DNA from 3 places in the Staphylococcus lutrae genome. Region 1 is predicted to be linked to each of the others. Evidence: riboswitches for the same ligand, from Rfam matches in the RefSeq annotation. Region 1 holds a riboswitch; each other region holds the start of a gene.

Region 1 (2,280 bases):
CATCATATCCTTGCCACTCCAATGTGTTTTACAACAATTCAAATGACATTGTGTTCAATGATTATATTAAAGGTTCAGATGATAGATCAAAAATCATTTGCTTTGAACAATTTGCCCTTGATGAACGGATGTTGCCCTATTCGATTCATAAATAAAAAATGCTACCGTTGATTATGTTTAGAAAAAACCCATTTAGGTTATAAAGTCGTATAGCTCAATATGAAAAGGAGGCGTTATAGATGACTGAAAAAGACATTAAAAATGCAGCCGAAAAAGCAAAAGATAAAGAGGAATCATTGAAAGATCAAGCGAAAGAAACCAAAGACGGCATTGAAAAAACAAAAGACGATATTCAAGATACATTTGAATAATACCCGTCAATGACATGTTTAAATGTGCTTCAATGACATTTAAACGTAGAATAGACTGTATGAGGGAGACACACAAACACGATTGATAAATGTTAATCAATCGCCTACTCGCGCGAGATAACTTGCTCAATTGGAGCAAAAAAGCTGTCTCGCGCTCTATATTAATGGCGCCGTTCACATCAAAGCCCCTTTGTGCTTTTTATTTTAAATATAAATCAACGTGCATCAATGGTGTGGCAAAAGTTTGGAAAGCGTCATGAGCATCAAGCAATGGAGATTGTACGCGATGTTGTCATTCTCTCATTGTCTCATCATTTTTAAATGCTATCCGTCAACAGTGTCTATTTTTTATACGATAATCGAACTCAAATCGCTTTAGAACAGCGTTTTAAGACCTTGACTTTTCACATGACTAGGTGTACATTTGCAATATCAACTAAATACGCACACTAGGGGTGTGAAAACTGAGATGAGGCGTCCCCTCAAACCCTTCGAACCTGAACTAGATGATACTAGCGTAGGAAAGTGTTTTGTTATGATATGAATACACACCAAATATTGTCCATTAACATTCAAATTATGGTGATTTATACATAAGTTAGCACAGTCACGCCTGTCTCTGTTTAGGAGATATGCGTATTTTTTTATTTTGGGAGGCATTAACAGATGAAAAAAGGTTTAACATTATCAGATGTACTCGTGACTGTATTAATTTCTGTCATTTTTGCAGTCATTTACAATCTTTGGTGGATTGTCAATAATACTGTACAGCCATTAGGTCTGCATATCGACCAACTCTTGTATGGGATGTGGTTTAGCGCAGCCGTTGTGGCTTACCTCATCATCCCAAAAATGGGGATTGCATTATTAGCAGAATTTGCTGCAGGTGCTGGCGAAACCATTCTTATGGGTCGTTTTGATATTCCTACAATTATTTATGCTTTACTACAAGGTCTTGCATGTGAAATTGTCTTTGCGATTTTCCGTTATCAATCGCGTGCATTTATGGTGGCGATTCTTGCTGGTATCGCTGCAGCAGTCATCAGTTTACCGATTGATTGGTATTACGGGTATTTAAATGAAGTCGCAACATGGAACTTAATTCTATTAATTTCATTCCGTTTGATTAGTGGCGCTGTTTTAGCGGGTATCTTCCCTTATTTACTCGTTAAAGCATTAGATCAAACCGGTGTGACACGCCTCTTTCGTCCAGCTTCGAAAGATGACTATGACACATTGTAAGGTGACGACACGTGCTAAAAGTTAAAAATTTACGTTTAAAATATCCAAGTGCACATCATAAAACATTCGATGGGATTGACCTCGAAATCAAAGACAAAGAAAAAGTACTTTTACTAGGGCCCTCTGGCTCTGGTAAGAGTACTTTACTCAATGTTCTCAGTGGCATTGTTCCAGACTTAATTGATTTACCATTAAAATACGATACATTAATGCCAGCGAAAAATGCGGGTGTTATTTTTCAAGACCCAGATTCACAATTTTGCCTGCCACAAGTGAATGAAGAATTAGCATTTATTTTAGAAAATCAGCAAGTGCCACGACAAGATATGGATCGCCGCATTCAACACGCATTAACACAAGTCGGGTTGGACATTAACCCTAAACAACAGATTCATCAATTAAGTGGAGGAATGAAACAAAAACTTGCCATTGCCGGCACGTTACTTCAAGGGGCAGACACGCTTTTTCTTGATGAACCCACTGCGATGTTAGACATTGAAGCTACAGAAAATCTTTGGAATCTTCTCAAATCCCTGTGGGCAGATCAAACTGTGTTAATCGTCGAACATAAAGTTGAACATATTTGGCAACATGTTGATCGTGTCATTCTTATGAATCATCGTGGACAAATCATTCAACAAGGGACACCTGACTACATTATGTCTGA
Region 2 (2,280 bases), 670 kb from region 1:
CACACTGGCGACAGTCTAAAAATGAGAGAAAGGACCTAAACGACATATGCTAACAAAAGAATTTGCTCAAAAATCTGAGCTGAGTGAAAAACAAGTCCGTAAAATTGTGCAACACCTTGAAGAGCGCGGCTATCATTTAAATAAAACGGAATACCGTGGACGCGAAGCAACTGATTTCAAAGAAGAGGACATTGAGCTCTTCCAAGAAATTGCTGAACGTGTTGCACAAACCAATAGTTATGATCTTGCTTTTGAAGCGCTTGAAAAAGAAAAAGACTTTTTACAAGTCATTGTCAAAACGCATGACCAACAACTCCCTACTGATCAACAAGTTCCGCAATTGATTACGGAATTACGTAACGAAATCAGTCATATGCGTGAAGAGCGTCAAATGTTAGGTCAAATGGTCTCACAAGTGAATCAACAGCAAGAAGCGCTTAAAGCGTTACAACAGCAGTTACATACACAACTAGAGACAAATCGTCAATCTATGGAGGCACTGACAACGGCACAGCAACAACAAACCGAACAGCTTCATAAAACACAAGAAAGTATTGAAACGCAAACAAAAGAACATCAAGATCTTGCTGAAACGATTCAACGTAATGAGAAAAAAGGCTTTTTCCAACGCCTGTTTGGGGGCTAATTTCATAATCCATGACATATCGGTTAAGCGATTGATTGCCTGCACGACATGTACGGACACTGAGGCGTTTATACCGGTCATCATAAACCGACGTCTCCATGTAATAAAACACACAATCATTTGACAAAGCGTGCTAAGATTGATATGAATAGACACGATTGATCATCATTAAAAATTGATAGGCTAGGGGTGCTCGAGGCGAGCTGAGAAAGATGGTATCTTAACTCTTTGAACCTGACGTGGTTAGAACCAACGAAGGGAAGCGCAATATGTTACTGAATGTGTCTCAACGCGAAATCGCGCGTCGCTGACGTTATTTCAATCATATACGTATTCCTCTTGCATCCTTTTATGCAGGAGGTTTTTTTATGAAACATACCATAATCATCGGAGCAGGGGTCATGGGATTGGCCATTGCACGTCAACTCAATACAAAACAACGGCACATCCGTATTATCGACCGCTCTACACCACGAATGAACGCCTCTTATGCTGCGGGAGGCATGCTAGGTGCGCAAAATGAATTTTTCGAAGACTCCCCACTCTATCGACTCGCGATGCAAAGTCGGGCGATGATGCCTGATTTGGCGCGTACGCTTGAACTTGAAACAGGGATTGATATTGAATACCAACAATACGGTCTCATCAAAGTCGCTTCTCGCCCACAAGATGTATCAGCTGTTCAACAACAGTTTGAATTTCTTCACCGACATGACCATACTGTAACGGCATTAACGCCCCAACAATTCATACAACGTTTTCCACAACTTGATCCGTCACAAAGTGCCGCGTTTAAAATTCAAGATGACGGGCAAATCAATGCCAATATTTACACGCAAGCACTCATTGCATCGGTACTTAAACGGGCACATATTGATTTGATGACACATACAGAAGTCGAACGACTCCAACGTCATTCTCAAAGTTATCGCGTCATAACCTCTAAAGGGACATTTGACGCCGATGAGTTGATTATTGCGGCAGGGGCTTGGAGTGGCACGTTATTACAACAATTGGATATCCATTTACCAACGCGTCCCGTCAAAGGTGACGTCAAACTTATCGCTTCTGATTACACAGGTCTTAAGGAAACCATTTTTAATATGAACGGTTGTTATATCGTCCCTAAACGACCGAATCGTTTCTTAATTGGCGCGACTTCAGATTATGATTGTTGGGATACAGAAAGCAATGCAGACAACCTGTCTTGGCTCGATCGAGAAAGTGTACGTATGATTCCTCAACTTCAATCTCATCGTATCATTAAAACTTGGACAGGTATTCGCCCTATCACCGAAAATGAGGTACCTATAATGGGAGAAATCGCCCCCCGATTATTTGTAGCCACAGGTCATTATCGCAATGGTATCTTACTTTCTCCAATTGCAGGCATACTGATGGCGCAACTGATTGAAGGGGATGATAAAGCTAGAACACAACTCAACTCATTTTCTCCAAAATTGACATATCAATAAAATTACCCTTGATTTTATGCTTCCTACCCATTATCCTATTATAGAAGTCGGAATTAAAAAGGAAGCGTATTTATGTCTATATTTTTTATTATCATTAATTTAATTATTTTCGTAATCGCATTGATCGGACTTTGGGTCATGGCGAAAAAACATGTTAAA
Region 3 (2,280 bases), 1.0 Mb from region 1:
TGGGTAAACCTAAGTGTTCTTTAGGCGTCACATAACACAACATTGCTGTGCCATGGCTTGCAATTTGTGCCGCACCAATGGCAGAAGTAATATGATCATAGGCAGGTGCAATGTCTGTCGTTAAAGGTCCTAGCGTATAAAACGGGGCTTCTTTACAATAAAAATCAGCCAAGTCTTGATTTTCTTTAATCTTATGCATTGGCACGTGCCCAGGTCCTTCAATCATCACTTGGACATCATATTTCCATGCAATATCTGTCAACTCACCTAATGTTTTCAATTCTGCAATCTGACTTTCATCGTTGGCATCGTAAATCGAACCTGGACGCAATCCATCACCAAGGGAAACAGCGATATCATAACGATTCAAGATTTGGCATATTTCTTCAAAATGTGTATATAAAAAGCTTTCTTCATGATGTGCCAAACACCACTGCGCCATGATAGAGCCTCCACGCGATACAATACCTGTCAGACGATCAACCGTTAATGGGACATAACGTAATAATACGCCCGCATGAATGGTAAAATAATCCACCCCTTGCTCAGCTTGTTCAATTAAAGTATCTCGATATATTTCCCAGGTTAAGTCTTCCGCGATACCGTTCACTTTTTCCAACGCTTGATAAATCGGCACCGTACCCACTGGGACTGGCGAGTTACGAATTAAATACTCCCGTGTCGCATGAATGTTTTTACCTGTCGATAAGTCCATCATCGTATCCGCACCCCAATGAATCGCCCAGACTAACTTTTCAATTTCTGCTTCAATAGATGAGGACACGGCAGAGTTACCGATATTCGCGTTAATCTTCACTTGAAATTTTTTACCGATAATCATGGGTTCTGATTCAGGATGATTGATGTTGTTCGGAATAATCGCGCGCCCTCTCGCAATCTCATCTCTGACAAATTCTGGACTGACATTTTCACGCGCTGCAACGAACTTCATTTCTTTAGTGATGATACCTTGTTTCGCATAATACATTTGTGTCACGCGTTTACCCTCTTGTGCACGTCTCGGTTGATATTTGAATGGATGTTCAACAATATTTTTATGTGTTTCTGAATGGTAACCGTTGTCGATCGATTGCACACGACGGCCTTCATAATGTTCGACATCTTGACGGGCTTCAATCCAATCTGTGCGCAGTGCCGGAATGCCTTTCGTGACATCGACTTCATACGTGTCATCATGATAAGGTCCCGCTGTATCATAGACGACGAAAGGTTCATTTTCCGTTGTCCCTTGTTCAGTTACCGTTTCAGACAAGGCGATTTGGCGAAATGGGACTTGAATATCCGCATCCTCACCTTGCTTAAAAATACGTTGACTTGCTGGAAAGTTTTTCTTTAATTCAATTTGTTCTTGTTTCATTCCATTAACCCCCTCTGACTTCACTAAGAGGCATTAACAACACTGAAAATAATAGGCAAAATAAAAACGCACTCAGAATAATTCTAAAGTGCGTACGAAAACGAACGAATATGATGTAAAGTCCATCTGAATCTGAAACAGTCGACATGTCACACATCGTGCAACCCCCGTCACATTCAGATAAACGATATTTTGATTAACGTTTCGTTTGCTTCCCTACGCTAGTATGATCTAGATCAGGTTCAAAGGGTTGAGGCGTATACCTCTTTCAGCGCATCAATGGCACCCCTAGCAAGTTCCATAATTAAGTTTTTCAACAGTATCGTATCACTAAAAATGTAAAATGACAATTACTATCATAAAATTGATTTAATTGTTTTATTTTTGTCATTTGATTCATTTAGAGATTGAACTTTACTAAACAAACAAAAGAGAGGATGGGGTATAAAAATTATTTGATGCTATTGATACAGCGTTTTTGTTAAACTTGCCCTCTCCCAAGAATTGTGTTTTTGATTGCCTTCATGGCTTCGCTTTCCAAGGGGCTGGCCCTTCAACTCAATTCGGCTTGATTGAGATGTACACTTGAACGATGCCGAATTGGATTTTGGGAGCAGTACAGAAATCTCATGTGCAACAAAGATTTCGTCGTACTGCCCCCGCAAGGCTGACTAGACTTCTCAAAAGCGAGCGCATTGAGAAGTCAGACAGCTACTGCGATAAACAGGAACCACTATTAAAGAGTAGAAATCATATTTAGATTTTTATTTTATCCCTCAGGAGTCTCAGCCTTCTGGGCAATCTTATACAAATACAGCGAAACTGAGGGTTGATGAAATCAAGAAAACAATAGCATCACTTTTTATATCCCATTCACCCTCATTTTCTGACTGCTTTAAAAT

Evidence for each region. Region 1 has a riboswitch for thiamine pyrophosphate ahead of B5P37_RS09455 (ECF transporter S component). Riboswitches for the same ligand answer to the same signal wherever they lie in the genome.
Region 2: another riboswitch for thiamine pyrophosphate. It lies ahead of thiO (glycine oxidase ThiO); the one in region 1 lies ahead of B5P37_RS09455 (ECF transporter S component).
Region 3: another riboswitch for thiamine pyrophosphate. It lies ahead of thiC (phosphomethylpyrimidine synthase ThiC); the one in region 1 lies ahead of B5P37_RS09455 (ECF transporter S component).

What each region holds. Positions count from the first base shown of each region.
Region 1 covers NZ_CP020773.1:2,035,782-2,038,061, reverse strand. The annotation lists gene graF (glycopeptide resistance-associated protein GraF) at 240-371, shown strand; TPP riboswitch at 813-912, shown strand; gene B5P37_RS09455 (ECF transporter S component) at 1,038-1,613, shown strand; gene B5P37_RS09450 (ABC transporter ATP-binding protein) at 1,625-2,280, shown strand, end outside.
Region 2 covers NZ_CP020773.1:1,366,051-1,368,330, reverse strand. The annotation lists partial or broken gene B5P37_RS06270 (DNA-binding protein) at 47-461, shown strand; TPP riboswitch at 822-924, shown strand; gene thiO (glycine oxidase ThiO) at 1,015-2,121, shown strand; gene B5P37_RS06260 (L-cystine transporter) at 2,194-2,280, shown strand, end outside.
Region 3 covers NZ_CP020773.1:1,015,075-1,017,354, forward strand. The annotation lists gene thiC (phosphomethylpyrimidine synthase ThiC) at 1-1,378, opposite strand, end outside; TPP riboswitch at 1,575-1,678, opposite strand.